3 regions of the Natronocella acetinitrilica genome follow, and region 3 is predicted to be linked to each of the others. Evidence: predicted binding sites of a transcription regulator. Region 3 holds the regulator's gene; each other region holds the start of a gene.
The links. Region 3 encodes FliA, which starts transcription of late flagellar genes. Its sites were predicted from a motif close to GCTAAAGTTNNNNNNNNNNCNGCCGATA; they were not measured.
Positions count from the first base shown of each region.

Region 1: a site for FliA is predicted at 2,380-2,407, ahead of J2T57_RS05450 (methyl-accepting chemotaxis protein). Genes of this name have one in related genera too.
Region 2: a site for FliA is predicted at 3,531-3,558, ahead of J2T57_RS18075 (methyl-accepting chemotaxis protein). Genes of this name have one in related genera too.

Region 1 covers NZ_JALJXV010000002.1:463,442-468,624, forward strand. Annotated here, with positions in the region: gene J2T57_RS05445 (hypothetical protein) at 1-20, shown strand, start outside; gene J2T57_RS05450 (methyl-accepting chemotaxis protein) at 210-2,198, opposite strand; gene J2T57_RS05455 (hypothetical protein) at 2,549-4,030, shown strand; gene J2T57_RS05460 (PRC-barrel domain-containing protein) at 4,184-4,882, shown strand; gene J2T57_RS05465 (matrixin family metalloprotease) at 4,951-5,183, opposite strand, start outside.
Region 2 covers NZ_JALJXV010000009.1:196,189-201,371, reverse strand. Annotated here, with positions in the region: gene J2T57_RS18105 (dihydrolipoyl dehydrogenase family protein) at 1-11, opposite strand, end outside; gene J2T57_RS18100 (TVP38/TMEM64 family protein) at 8-712, opposite strand; gene J2T57_RS18095 (glutaredoxin domain-containing protein) at 886-1,524, opposite strand; gene J2T57_RS18090 (hypothetical protein) at 1,797-2,405, shown strand; gene J2T57_RS18085 (c-type cytochrome) at 2,577-3,200, shown strand; gene J2T57_RS18080 (DUF3047 domain-containing protein) at 3,265-3,519, opposite strand; gene J2T57_RS18075 (methyl-accepting chemotaxis protein) at 3,631-5,148, shown strand.
Region 3 covers NZ_JALJXV010000006.1:215,417-220,599, forward strand. Annotated here, with positions in the region: gene J2T57_RS13520 (chemotaxis protein CheA) at 1-936, opposite strand, end outside; gene J2T57_RS13525 (protein phosphatase CheZ) at 977-1,729, opposite strand; gene J2T57_RS13530 (chemotaxis response regulator CheY) at 1,737-2,117, opposite strand; gene J2T57_RS13535 (RNA polymerase sigma factor FliA) at 2,285-2,995, opposite strand; gene J2T57_RS13540 (MinD/ParA family protein) at 2,998-3,903, opposite strand; gene flhF (flagellar biosynthesis GTPase FlhF) at 3,933-5,183, opposite strand, start outside.

The DNA of each region.
Region 1 (5,183 bases), on a different contig from region 3:
CCGCGTTGCTCAAGGGGTAAGACACCGGTTCACCGTGTTCCGAGTGAACGTTGTTGGGTTTTTTGCGGTTGTGGGTTGCGGTGCGTTACGCGCTTCGCGCTAACAGCACCCTACGGCGGGCAGGGCGCACCGCCGTGGGCACGGCCTCGTAGGGTGTGTTAGCGCTTGCGCGTAACGCACCGCGTCAACGCCGGGCACGCGGCACGGGACTAAATCCTGAACTGCTTCACCAGGGCGCTCAGCCGTTCCGCCAGCTTCGCCAGCTCTTCGCTGGATGATGAAGTCTGGTCGGCAGCCTGGGCCGTTTCGTCGGAGACGCCGCGGATGGTCTCGACACTGCCGGAGATGTCGTTGGTCACCGCCGACTGCTCTTCCGCCGCGCTGGCGATCTGGGCATTCATGTCGTTGATGATGCGGACCTGCTCCTCGATGCGCTCCAGCGCGCTCCCAGCGGCGGCGGCGTGTTCCACCGTCTTCTGGCCCTGCTCGCCGCTTTCGCGCATCACGCCGATGGCGCCCCGAGTGCCCTTCTGCAACTTCTCGATGAGCTCCTGAATCTTGACGGTGGAATCCTGGGTCTTCTTCGCCAGGTCCCGCACCTCGGAGGCCACCACGGCGAAGCCACGCCCCTCCTCCCCGGCACGGGCAGCCTCGATGGCGGCGTTCAGGGCCAGCAGGTTGGTCTGCTCAGCCACGGCCTGGATCACGTCGACGACCTCGGTGATGTTCTCGGCCTCGTTGCCCACCTGGTCGACAGTGCGCTGGCCTTTTTCAACGGCCTCCACCAGGGCGTTGATGGCCTCCACGGTCTGCACCACCACCCGGCGCCCGTCGGCGGCGGACTGATTGGCCTCTTCCGCGGCGGTGGATGCATCCGTCGCATTGCGGGCGATCTCCTGCACCGTGGCCGTCATCTGGTTGATGGCCGCCGCCACCTGCTCGGTCTCACCCCGTTGCCGGGCCGTGCCCTGGTTGGTCTGGTTGGTGACGGCTGACAGCTCTTCCGCCGCGCTGGCAAGCTGGCTGGTCTCGCTGTTGATGGTGCCGATCACCTTTTGCAGGGTCTCGACGAAGCGGTTGATGTTGCCACCCAGTTCACCCACCTCGTCCCGGGTGGTCACCTCCACCCGGCGGGTGAGGTCGCCGTTGCCGGCGTCCATGTCATCCACCAGATCACCGAGGAAGGCATTGGTCCGCACCAGCGGCTTGACGTAGCCCCGGGTCAGCACCCAGGCCACCACGGCGCCGATCAACAGCCCCGCCACCACCAGCGCAAGGATCACCACCTGGGCCTGGGCGCCGGTCTGGGTCACCGCCCCGGCCACGGTGTTAAGGTCACCGACGGCGCTCTGCTGGAACTCCCGCACCAGGTCGATCATCGCCGGGCCGATTACGTTCAGTTCCTCGCGTACCAGCAACGAGGTCTGGGTCACCGCCGCGCTGAGGTCGTTCATGGCCTCGCCGTAGTCCTGCCAGAGCTGGACCAGTTCGGCGATGTCGCCGGCAATGTTGCGGTCGGTCACGGCGGCGGAAAGCTGCTGCAGGCTGGTTTCGGCGTTGCCGTAGCGCATCTGCGCCAGGTTGAAGCGACCGCTGTCGCCGGTGCTGGTGTACTCGATCACACTGGTCTGGGTGCCGGCGACCTGGCTGGCGACGGCACCCGCAAGGCGGGTTTCCTCCAGCCGTCCCGCACGGACCAGGGCATTGATGACGTCTTCAATGACGAACTCGACGTCCATCACCACCGGCTGCAGCCGGCGCATGGCAATGTTCTGCGCCTCCATGGCGGCGGGCACGACGTCATCACGGAACACATCGCCAAAGCGCTGGTGCTGGTCAGCGAATCGGTCAAGAATCTCGCCGCGGGCAGGGTCCTGGATCATCTGCCGGGCGTTGGCGAGGTTCGCTTCCACCTCCTCCCGCGCGGTGCCCCACAGATCCCCCATGTAGTCGGCGCGATGACCGAGGAACTCGGTAGCCGCCATGCGCTCGCGATAGACGCTGTTCAGCAACTCGGTGGCAATCTCGCTGGCGGGGGCCAGGTTACCGGAGACGGTCTGCATGTCCCGGTTAACGCCCTGCTGCACCACCAGCGCGGTGCCGCCGATAACCAGCATGATCAAAACCAGCACGGCCGGGGCGACCAGCGCCTTGACCATGATTCCCAACCGACCGAATACGTTCGGAAGCGACCGCATTGAATACCCCCAACCTGCCACCCTGACGATCGGCATCCCTGCCGCGCCCATGTCTGACCGACGATCTTGCCCGCCCGTCCAATGGGCGAACCTGTCTTGTAATGTCGTGGATTCTAGGCGCGCCGTCCGCGGCGGAGATTGACGCGGTTCACGGAACTGGCATGCGCCCCTCCAGAATGGGTATCGACCAGACACGCATTCCCTTGAGCGCACTCAACATACCCCTGCGTGTGTTCGCTCGCGTACAGATGTGCGGGAGATGACATGCCTAACCTGTTCCAAGGGTGCGCGGAGCACCTCCACACAAGCACAGAGGCTGGACGCCCGGATATCGTGGCGGGGAGGGTGGGGTGAATAAACAATCGTTTGTGAAGTTTGCGGTTTTCCTGGCGTCGATTTCTTCGATATTGCTGCTGGCTGGCTGTTTTGGATCCAGCGGATCCGGTGGATCCGGCAGCGGAGGCTCAAACGGTGGTGAAGGCCCTACGGTCACCACCCCTGCGCCGCCCGCCCGTGAGCATGACACACGCATCACGGAAGGGTACTACCGCCTGGTTCTCGAGGACCTGCCCTTCGACCCCATCGGCGATCCCGCGAGCACCGACCGCTGGTGGGGTGAACTCGATGGCGTGGGTTACCGCATCGAGGTGCCGGACCACTGGAACGGTGCCTTGGTCGTCTATGCCCATGGCTATCGGGGCGACGAGCGCGAATTGCGCGTCGACAACCCCGAGATACGCCCCTACCTCATCGAGAACGGATACGCCTGGGCGGCATCCGCCTATGCGGCAAACCACTACGATGTGCGCTCCGGCCTTGAGAACAGTAATGCACTGGCGCTGAACTTCACGAAGATCGCCGCCGAGCGCGGCAGGGAGATCGAAGAGCCAGTCCGGCATTACATGATCGGGCAATCCATGGGTGGGCACATTGCCGGTGCGGCCCTGGAGGCCGAAACGCTCTCCAAGGCCAACAACCCCCTGCTCTACGATGGCGCGCTGTCCCTCTGTGGCGTGATGGGGGATGCGGAGATTCTCGACTACTTCACCGCCTACAACCTGGCAGCCATGCAACTGGGCGGCGTCCCCGCCGACAGCTTCCCCGTCGCCGATGGCGAGAGCCGCGTGGAAACATTCAAGGAAGCCTTGTGGGTGGATTACGACGCCGATATCGGCGCCCTGACCGCTGAAGGCGAGAAGCTTCGAGCCATTCTGATGAATCTCTCCGGCGGTGAGCGGCCAACTTTCAATGAGGCCTTCTCGGACCCGATCAGCGGCCGCAGGGAACTGGATATCCTGCATGGATACGCTGACAACGACGGCACCGCGTACGGCATTCTCGCGCAGAACATCGTCGACACGAGATCGGTGGATTACCGCTTTGAGACCGCCCCCGGCGCCACACGGACCACGGCCGAGAATCAGTTCAATAACCTGATCCTGCGGGTATCACCGAGCAGTGACGCGAATCCGGCGCAGGACGATGGATTGCGGTGGATCCCCAGGCTGCGCGGGGAGTTGAACGCCCCAATGATTACCCTGCATACCCTGGGGGACCTCTGGGTGCCGTTTTCCATGCAACAGATCTATGCCCAGCGGGTGAAGGACCAGGGCTACGCTGATTTGCTGGTGCAACGGGCGATTCGCGCGGTGGGCCATTGCGACTTCACCTACGAGGAACAGGTGACCGCATTCTCCGATCTGGTGGACTGGCACATGGAGAATGTCAAACCCGACGGGGATGACGTACTCGACGCGGCTACGGTGGCCAGCCCCGACTACGGTTGCGGTTTTACCATCGACGGCGGCGATGAGGCATTTCCCTGCCCCTGAGGCGACGCTGACCTGAGAGTGCGACAACGTACCGACGTTCCAGAAGGCGACGTCCATCATGCGGTCCACATGCCTCTGTCATTGATTCAGTTCAATGGCAGGGGTGTCCGGCGGGCACAACCGCCAGCCGGGGACATTACGAGGATGACGTCGATGAAAAAGCTGAATGCATTAGCACTGGCCGCTGCAGTAGCACCTGCGGTCATGTTGGGAATCGGTACCGTGCACGCAGAGGAGCGCCAGACCGATCCGCAGGACGAACTCGGACAGACCGACACGGATACGGATGCAACGGTGCAGTCCTCCGGGGCAGAGAACAGACCCTCCGCCGCGATCCGGGATTCTGAGGAAACGCAGGTCGATCCGCAGTCCGAACTCGGACAGGACGACTCCGACAGGGATGCAACGGCGCGTTCAACTGGGGCTGACACCGAACGTTCCACCAGGATGCAGGACTCCGACGAAACCCAGGTCGATCCACAGTCCGAACTGGGACAGGATGACTCCGATAGAGACGCCATGGACCGGGAATTCGAGGCCGACACCCGTGGTGGAGTCGCCATGGACCGCGGCCAGATGAGCCAGATTTCTCAGGAAGAGGTGATGGGCGCATCAGTCCAGAATCGGCGCAATGATCGGGAACTCGGCAAGGTCAAGGACGTGCTGCTCGGCCCGAATGGCGAGATTGAGAGCCTCGTTGTTGGCGTCGGCGGCTTCCTCGGCATCGGCCGGAGAGACATCATTATCGATTGGGACAGGGTTTCCCATTCACCTGACGCTGAAGATGGGGACTACGCCCTGTCGGTAGACATGTCCGATGAGGACATCAAGAACGCACCTGAGCAGAACTGAGACTAAAAGCTGGAGTATCGCGGATGCCAGCTTACTGGGGGGGGGCACCAATGGCTCCCCAGTGTCTTTCAGGGGCGCGAGGAAGCATCAGTACTGGCGAGCCGCTCGATACTGGCACCGTACAGGGTGACTGCCCCGCGGATGTCTCCCGCCTGCAGTTCGCGAAAGGCCTCATTGTAGGCGAACGCCATGATCTGGCCGGTGGGCCCGGGATGATCGAGACCAATGGCATGGCCGATTTCATGAATCATGGTGTAGCGGAAATCGTAGACGTCGACATCGCCATCGAAACCGACCTTCC
Region 2 (5,183 bases), on a different contig from region 3:
TGGCGCTTCACCGACCGCCCTCCGACGTGGCGGGCTTGGTCTCGTCGCGCTGCTCCACCGAGGGGTCGGTTTTGACGCGACGAATGAGCCTTGGCAGGAAGATGACGGCGGCGAGCAGCCCGATGGCGATCAGGATGGCCTGAATACCGCTGCGCCCCCCGGCGACGGTTTCCGCCCCCGCATGGCCAACCCAGGTGTAGGCGAACGCCCCCGGAGCCATGCAGATGAACGTGGCCAGGGCGTAGGGCATGAAACCGATCCGGGTAAGGCCGAGGGCGTAATTAAGAATATTGAAGGGGAATACCGGCACCAGACGAGTGAACGCAACGAAGCGCCATCCCTCCCGCTCCACACCCTTGATCAGACGCTCGAGTCGTCCCCCAGCGCGTGCCGCCACCCAGTCTGAAGCCACGTAGCGCGCGACCAGAAATGCGAGCATGGCCCCGATGGTGGCGCCGGTGAGGCTGAAGAGCGTGCCAAAGACCGGCCCGAAGAGCACGCCGCCCGCGATGGTGAAGATCAGGCCGGGCATGAACGCCACCGTGGCAATCGCATACGCAGCGATGAAGGCCAGCGGTGCCCAGGCGCCCAGATCATCAAGGCCACGCTCCAGCATGCCGATGCTCAGGCTCTCCCGAAAGGCGATACCAAACGCAATGAGCGCACCCACTACAAGGAGCAATCCCAATCTTGAAGCCAAACGCCTGTTCATCGAACTCTCCCTTCGTGATTGCGCAGTCGTTGGTGCGCGGATACTACTCCAGACGACGTGGACACAGTGTCCGCGCACGAGGCCACCTTGACTATATGTACTTGCCGCAGGGCAGCATTGCCATAGGAATGACGAATGGGCCGGTGCCCAGCTTGACTTAAGGAAGCGCTTCCTTAAACGTACTGTCCGTCGTTCAGTCCATCGCCCGGCGACAACGAGCACTGGCCCCGATCGAAATTGGGCGTCACTTCCCGATCGAGCAGATGAGACAAGGCGTCCGCGCCGCCGATGTAATGTCCATCGATCCAGATCTGCGGAACGGTAATCGGGGTCTTGGCACCGACGATCGGCTTGACCCTGGCGAGCATGGCATAGAGCGCCCGCGGCTCACGGACAACGTCATGGTAGGTGTAATCCAGGCCAGCATCTTTCAGATAGCCGCACGCCCGATGGCAATGCGGGCAGGACGCCTTTCCATAGACGTGATTGCCGGCAAGCCGGGATTTGCGGGCGTGCGCCTGGACAACAGCCTGGGTCAACACGCCGCGGTTCAGCGCATTACCCTGACTGACAACACGGCCATCCACCATCACGATCGGCGCATGCCAGCCGCCGGCTCTCAGCGGTCGCCACCACTCGCTTAACCAGTCCCGCATGGATAGGCGTACTGGCACATCCGCCAGTTCGGATGCAAGCGTGTCCTCGATAACGTCTTTCGTCAGCGAACATTCGCCGCAGGGAATCCTGACCCGAAAAGGCCCCCAGGCGCCTGCCCAGCGGTAGACGGTGACATTGACCGTTGCGTCTTGCATGTTTGCCCTCCCCTGGGGCTTTTCGCTTCGCCGATTCATGGACGAAAGCGTAACGGCCACAGAGGGCACAGCAACATTCGGAAAAACCCCTAGGGACGCGCTGAAGTATTCACACCGTCGCGTTACACACAGATTTTTCGTGATGCCAGGCGCGGCGCGCGGCGGCGTGAATATTTCAGCGCGTCCCTAGGATACGTAGAATCGCGCATACCGCTCCATGGCTGTTCACGTAGGCTTTGAAAGAGCCTATTGCCTTGTGTCCCGAAACTAGCATGGAGCAGACAATGGATGAGTCCCGTCGGGCACTGATTGCGGAAAACATCAACCTCCTGTCACAGCTACGCACGCTGATCACTCAGACGTCGAGCAGCACCTTTCAGCGCCAGCATCCCGATCTTGGTAGCGGCAGCATCGGTGAGCAGGTCCGACACGTGCTCAACCACTATGAGTCCCTCTTGAGAGACTGCACGACGGTCGACTATGAGAACCGCACGCGGGGTTCCAGTGTCGAGACCGCTCCCTCATTCGCGCTGTTTCGAATCGACGAAATAAGTCAGGAACTACAGCAACTGGCGCAGGGTAGCGGTCCTTCCCGTGTGCGCATGCCTGAGACTGTGACCATTTCCGGCCAGAAGCGCCGCGTCCATCTTGATTCGACCATGGAGCGGGAACTGTCCTTTCTGGCCAGCCACACCACCCACCACCTGGCGCTGATACGGATACTCGCAACCGTTGCAGGATCAAGGGTTCCCAGTGGGGTGGGTATCGCAAAATCAACTCAGGATTATCGGCAGAGTCTTGATCAGGGCGATGGAGCCGCTCAACCGCGACCGCTGGCTGCCGGCGACGTTTTCACCGGCAGAAAACGAGCATCGACTTAGTCACCTTGATAAAAAACGAAAAGATCCTGCGCAAGACGACGTCCTTGAAGTCGCGCTTGTACGATTCGTGATTGCATGGACCTGCCTACGTAGATTCCCCAACTACCGGTATGAGAGCCGGCACCTAGACTTTTTAAGTTGAGTACAACCAAAAGCCTGGGAGGGCATCGCATGACCGAGAGAGCAGAAAAACGACAACACCTGTTAAGTGCCTTGTCCTGCGGCGTCGTTGCCTCCGCTCCATTGCTGTTGGTGGCCGTTTACGGCTCAAGTGCGAGCTTAGGTGCGGCGGAGCTGATCGAGCAACAATCATCAAGGCTATCAGCACTGATTCAGCCGGTGGCTGAGGGAGAGGCCGAAGGCGAGGCTGAGGGAGAGGCTGAGGGAGAGGCCGAGGGTGAGGCTGAAGGGGAAGCTGAAGGCGAAGCATCCGCCGAATTGCGTGACGCCGTTGCGCGTCCCGCCGACTATCAACCCTATGAAGGTGAACAGGCGGCACTGCTGGCAAGAGGCGAAGAGCTTTTCTACGACAACAGCCTGTCGACCAACGGTATGGCTTGTGCCACCTGCCATATGGCGAGTTCCGGTTATGCAGATACCTTCGCCCAGCCGTTTCCTCACCGAGTGGGAATGGCACTTACGGACTTCGGCATGACTGAAGTTCATCTGGACGAAATGATCCAGATCTGCATGGTTGCCCCAATGGCTGCCGAACCATTGGCCTGGGATTCAGAAGATCTCGCAGCGCTGGTTGAATACATGAAAGTAGAGCAGGAAAAATTCCGGGAGCGATAAGGAAGCGCTGCAGTCTTCCCCACTTCCTTAAGGAGACACTGATCGATGTCCCTATTAGCGCTGCTCATTGCAGCGCTTTTTTTATTTCCACGCCTCGTGGAAACAAAAAAATGATCGGGGTGGCCTCGAGATCGATCTCCTCCCGGAGGAAAAGCCCGGAAGCAGTATCGTCCGTGCACTGGGCATGGACCGCCTCACGGTCGTCGATCTCCACCAGCGAGTAGCGTGTCTCGCCCTTGAACGCGTGGTTGTCCCACTCGATGATATCCGCCGGCTTGAACACACGTTCGGCGGTGCCGGCGATAAGTCGTTCCCGCAATCGATGATGCGGCTAATGAATGACCGACGCTCGCCGATAACGTGGAGTAGCTCACGGTCGTCCCGACCGGGGCCATTTAGACTCTAATCTCTTCCTTGGAGAACCTGTCCCATGCGCGCCGCGCTCGTCGACTCAGGCCATCACGATCTGTCCGAACTGTACCGGCGGGGAGACCGCCTGTCCGTGGTCGTCTTGTGGATGATCGCTTTCGGGTCGCTGTTGCTGGCGACCGAGCACGGGACCTGGTTCGCCTGGTTTGTGGCCGGATTCCCGGCTGCCGCCATTCCCACGGCACTGGCTCGACTGGCACCGGGCGCCCGCATCACCCGCATCAGTGTGGGTGTCGCCTACATGGTGCTGGCGGGGCTGACCATCCACCAGACACAGGGCATGCTGGAGCTGCACTTCGGTATTTTCGTGCTGCTGGCATTCCTGCTGGTCTATCGCGATTGGCTGCCCATTGTCGTTGCTGCCGGGGTGATCGCGGTTCACCACCTGGTTTTTCATCACCTGCAGCTTGCCGGAGCGCCGGTCTACGCTTTCCCGCCGGGAGCCGAGATGGGTCTTGGCATCGTGCTGATCCACGCCGCCTACGTGGTTTTCGAGACGCTGGTGCTCGTGTATCTGTCCCTGACTTTTCGACGTGACGCCCTGCAGGGAGCCGAACTCAACCAGATTGCGACCAACCTGCGGGATGGTGGCACCGTCGATCTGCAGTATCGCTTTCCGAACCCCACAGGCTCCGCGACCGTGGGTATGCACACGTCCCTGGAGCATATACAGACCACTTTACGCAGCGTGTCAGGGGTGATGACGCGCCTTGGGGAACTCGGTCGGCACGTACAGCGCGGATCGGAAGAAACGTCGGAGAGCGCGGCAGAGCAATCCACTCGCACCACGGAACTGGCCGCCGCAGTCACGGAGATGAGCACATCCATTCAGGAAGTGGCCCGCAATACTGCCGACATGGCCGGCGCCACCGAGGAGACGGATCAGCTACTCGGCGATGTTCGAAGCACCGTCCAACGAGCAAACAAGGTGATCGCCGAACTCGCACAGCGGCTCCGGGACAGCAGCGAGCAGATTCAGCGCCTCGAGGATCGCAGCCAGAACATCGGTGTGGTGGTGGGGGTGATCCGTGAGGTCACCGAACGGACCAATCTGCTCGCCCTTAACGCGGCTATCGAGGCGGCCCGGGCGGGCGAACATGGTCGTGGTTTTGCCGTGGTGGCGGACGAGGTGCGCAACCTGGCCCGCCAGACCCAGACCTCCGCCGGCGAGATAGAAACGCTGATCAGGCAACTGCAGGAAGAAACCGCCCAGAGCACGGCGACCATGCTGGATGGGGTGAGAGATTCCTCCCGCAGCGCCGATGAAATGCAGACCGCATCCGGCGCACTCGACGAGGCCATCGAACGGGTTTCCAGGATTTCCCGGACCAGTATCGAAATCGCCGCCGCAGCGGAACAGCAGAGCCAGGTGGCCGACGAGATCGACCGCCGCCTCGCGGATATCGACGTGACGGCGGCCAGCAACAGGGAACGGGCCAAGGCCTCCACCCGCTCAGCCAACGAAATCGCCAAAGCAGTCACCGGGGTCACCCAGGAACTCCAGCGGTTTCGAATCTAGTGTCTCCCGGGCCCGGTCGATGTTCAGGTAAGCTA
Region 3 (5,183 bases):
GGCGGTATCCACGCGCACGGTGGCCTCGCCCCTTGGCCCCTCGGCCCGGGCTGGTTCTGCCGCGCTGGAAGCGCCGGCAGCTGCAGCAGGAGGAGTTTTCCCCGCCGGCGGCGCCTCCGCGGGCGGTGTTTCACGGCTTGAACTGGCGGGCTTGGCTGCCGGCGTCTTTACAGGACCTTTGCCCTTGCCGTGCAACTCGTCCAGCAAGGACTCGAATTCGTCATCGCTGATGTCATCGCCATTGGCAGCCTCACGGGCGGCTTTCGGCGCACCCACTTTCGCCTCCGGAACGCCGCCATGACGCCCCTTGCCGTGCAGCTGGTCGAGGATGGCGTCGAATTCCTCCTCGCTCATGTCACCGCTGTCCGAGGAGTCCGTCTCGGGGCTCCTCTCCTCGGATTCTGTTGCCTGCACTGATGAGGATGGTTTCTGTTTCTGCTCGTTATCCAGGGCATCCAGCAGGGCGTCGAACTCGTCATCGCTGATGTCATCACCGCCGCCGGGTTTCCTGGTCGGCTCCGGCGCGGAGGTTCCGCCCTGCAGGCTGCCGTGTTCGATGAGTTCTTCCAGTGCCCGCAGCAAGCCTTCCGGCGCCTGCTCAAGTTGTTTGCCCCGCTCCAGCGCATCGAAGTGGCCGTTCACCACATCCAGCGCCTGGAGCACCTGGTCCATCAATTCGGGGGTGACCTGCCGTTCGCCGTTGCGCAACAGGTTGAAGAGGTCTTCAGTACGGTGGCAAACGTCCACAAGTGGCGACAACCCGAGAAAGCCAGCGCCGCCCTTGATGGTGTGAAACCCTCGAAAAACCGCATTCAGCAGATCGGCGTCATCGCCGCGCTGCTCCAGCTCCACGAGCTGCCCACCCAGGGTCTCGAGGATTTCCCGTGATTCCACAAGGAAATCCTGAACAATATCGTCGTCCGTATCGATGCTCATGTCGCACCTGTCTGGTTATGCCAGCTTTCCGGCCAGCGGCTCAGAAGCCGAGACTGGAAAGCAGATCATCCACTTCATCCTGTCCTTTCACGGCGGTCGACGACTCCTTGCCCGGAATCTGCGGACCTTCGAGATCGGGCGTCGCAGCCTTCTGGCGCGACGCGCCGGACTGATCCTTTTCTTCGCCTTGCCTGCGCCCGGAAATGGAGATCAGCGAGACCAGTCCACTCTCCACTTCCTGCACCAGGTTGATGACCCGGCGGATTATCTGTCCGGTGAGATCCTGGTAATCCTGGGCCATCAATGCATCGGTGAGGTGGCTCTGAACCCTGCCACCCTCTTCCCCGACGCGATCGAGAAACGCCTCGAGATCGCGGCTCAATATGCGGAATTCGTCCGCCGACAGCTCTCTGGCACGAAACTGCTGCCAGCGCTGACGCAGGCCCTGACCGCCCTCTGCCAAGCCGTTGACCAGATCCAGGCTTTCCTCCACGGCGTTCAGGGTGCGATGAGCAGACTGCTCGGTCATGTCGATCACGTGATTCAGCCGGTCCTGGGCGTCGGGAATCTCTTCGGCAACGGCAGCCAGGCGGGAGTCGCTCTTGAAAGCCTTTAGAGCCTCGTGGAGTTCGCGGGTCAGTTGCCCGAGTTCGCGAAAGAGCTCCGTCTCCCTGATATGAGTCAGCTCCTCGACCAGATCATCAACGCCCACCTCGTCGCCGGATTCCAGGCGTTCCACCAGTTGTCTGGCGGTCACGAGCATCCGCTGATTGGCACTTTCCTGATCACTCATCGGAGGCCTAGCTCCCCGCCTCGATGCGCTCGAAGATCTTGTCGATCTTCTCCCGCAGGGTATTGGCGGTAAATGGCTTGACGATGTAGCCGTTGACGCCGGCCTGAGCCGCCTCGATGATCTGCTCACGCTTGGATTCGGCGGTCACCATCAGTACGGGAAGATCCCGCAACTCGGGCTCAGCGCGCACTGACTTGAGCAGGTCCAGGCCGGTCATGCCAGGCATGTTCCAGTCCGTAATGAGGAAATCGAACCCGCCTTTTTTCAGGACCGGAAGCGCACTGTTGCCGTCATCCGCCTCGGCGGTGTTGTTGTAGCCCAGGTCCCGCAACAGGTTCTTGATGATTCGCCGCATCGTGGAGAAATCGTCCACGATCAGGATTCTCATGTTCTTGTCGAGACTCACTTTCAGTCACCTTCTATGGTCTTTATGCGCAGTGCGGCTCGCGGCGGGGCACGGCGAACCACCTAGGGAAGGATGGACGCGCGCGGCCTCATGTTCTGCCGATTACTGCCCAAAATTCGGCACTTGCGCCACCGAATTCGAGAGATCGGTCACTCTATCCAATCGGCAAGGTGGGCCCTTAACTTGAGGGCAATGCGTCCATGAATCTGGCTGATGCGGGATTCACTCACACCGAGCACGGCGCCGATCTCCTTGAGATTCAGTTCCTGCTCGTAGTAGAGAGACATCACCAATTGCTCGCGCTCGGGCAAGCCGCGGATAGCGTCCGCCAGGGCATGCTGGAAATTTTCGTCCTGCAGGGCGTCCAGTGGCTGCGCCACATCCGCCGCCGGTTCCCGACCCTCGGACTCGTCATCATCAATGCTGAAAAGCCGTGCCGTGGAGGAATCCCGCAGGATCTGGTGGTACTCCTCGGCGCTGATGCCCATGGCCTCGATGACTTCGCTGTCCCGGGGATCACGCCCGGTACGATGCTCGATCTCGCGGATGGCACGGGCGACTTCCCGAGCCTTGCGGTGCACGGAACGCGGCGTCCAGTCCAGTCGGCGGATTTCATCAATCATTGCGCCACGGATGCGGATACCGGCATAGGTCTGGAAGCTGGCCCCCTGGGAGGCATCAAACTGGCGGGAGGCCTCCAGCAGACCGATCATGCCGGCCTGTATCAGGTCGTCCACCTGCACGGAGTCCGGCAGCCGGGCCATGAGATGATGGGCGATGCGCTTGACCAGCGGTGCATGCTGCACTACCAAATCCTGCTCCACCTGGGCGGCAACCTGCTGATAAGCTTTCGCTGGCATCTTCATGCTTGCCACTCGCCGCTCTTGCCACTCACCTGCACCAGGCGCTCGACGAAAAACTCAAGGTGCCCTTCCGGACCGGCAGGCATGGGCCACTGGTCGACCCGACGCGCCAGGTCGGCAAAGGCCTTACCCGCAGGGCTGCCCGGATACATGGCAACCACGGCCCGCTGGCGCTGCACTGCCTTGCGCAGGCTCTCGTCCATGGGGATACCGCCGAGCAGGGACAGGGTCACGTCGAGGTATTTGTCACAGACCCGCGCCAGCTTCTCGAACAGTTCCTGGGCCTGTCTGCCGCCACTGACCATATTGGCGACCAGGTGGGCGCGGGGCACGTGATAGTCGCGGTTCAGGACCTTGATGAGGGCATAGGCGTCGGTAATGGAGGATGGTTCGTCACAGGCCACCACGATCACTTCCCGTGCCGCCCGGGCAAAACTGATGACGCTATCGGCAATGCCTGCGGCAGTGTCGACAATCAGGTAATCGACGTCCTGGCTCAACTCGCTGAAACTGCGGATCAGACCCGCGTTCTCCGCCGGGCCCAGTTCCGCCATGCGTTTGGTGCCGGAGGATGCCGGGACGATCATCACCCCCTCGGGGCCTTCCATGAGTACCTCTTCCAGGGTCACCTGCCCCTCGATCACGTGGGACAGGTTGTACCGCGGCGTGAGGCCCAGCAGGACGTCCACGTTGGCAAGCCCCAGGTCCGCGTCCATGAGCATGACCCGGCGTCCGGAGCGCGCCAGCGCAACCGAGAGGTTGACCGATACACTGCTCTTGCCAACGCCACCCTTGCCGCTGGTCACTGCAATGACCTGGACTGGTCTGGCCTTGGCCATGCGCCGCAACCCTGCTGCCTGATCCACTCGTCCCCACCCCTGTTCGATACTTGTGTTGATGTTCATGGGCACGCACGTGCCCTGCACCTGAACGACTAGTGCCCACCACCGAAGACCATGGCCATGTGCTCATCCTCGACCTCGACGTCGGTGTCGCGAACGATGTCCACCGCCTGCTGAACGAGTCTATCACTGCGGGCCGGCTGCAAATCCTCCGGTACCCGCTGCCCCACACCCAGATAGGCTGCCGCCAGCCGGTGACGCAGCATCACTGTCAGGGCCGGGCCCAGGGCAGCCGCCTCGTCCACCTTGGTGATGATGCAGCCGGCCAGGCCCATGCGCTTGTACGTCCGCGCCGTCTGATCGAGACTCGCCAGCTGCGTACCGGCAGACATCACCAGGTAGCTGCGCAGCTTGTGATGTGACGTCTGCAGCGCCTTGAACTGGTCTGCAATCCGCAGGTCCCGCCGACTCATTCCAGCGGTATCAACCAGTACCAGGCGACGATCCGACAGATCGTCGAGTACCCGCTTGAGCTCCTCGCCATCATCGGCGGCATGCACCGGCACCCCGAGAATCCGGGCGAAATTGCGCAACTGGTCCTGGGCGCCGATCCGGAAGTTGTCGGTGCTGACCAGCGCCACATGCTGGCGGCCGTGGCGCAGCGCGAACCGGGCTGCCAGCTTGGCCACGGTGGTTGTCTTGCCGACGCCGGTGGGGCCGACCACCGCCACCACGCCTCCAGTATCTATCAGGTCATCCCTGGCCACCGGCGTGTGCCGGGTGATGATTGCCAGCGCCTGACGAAAGGCGATGTCGGGCGTGACGTTTTCCGCCACACGGTCTGCGGCCTTGCGACACAGATCCGGACCGAATCCAAGCTCCATGAGCCGTCGCAGCACGTGGGTACGGACCGGATGGCGCTTTTCGGATTGCTGCCAGTCCAGCAGGCTCAGCTGGTTCTCGAACAGACTGCGCAAGGTTTTCAGCTCCGCCCGCATCTCCACCAGCGCCGGCTCCTGTGTCCACTCGACGTTGACCGGCGATTTGGCCCGTGTCGGTCGCCCGGAATCCTTAACCGTGGTCGCGGCGCGCTTCGGCGCCCGACGGGTTTCAGTGTGGCCGGCTTGCGGCGCAGAGTCTGCGAACGCCATCGCACTGCCCAGGGCCTGCTCCAGGTCATCGTCCAGCGCGTCATCCACACGGACATCAATGCCGCCACCGGCACGCCTGGCCGCCGCCACCGGCGCGCCCTGTTCGACCTCCCGCAGCAGGGCACCGAAGGCCGGCTCGTCGGCGGCATTGCGGCGCGCCGGCATCGGGGCCGCAGCGGGTGTGGACTGGCG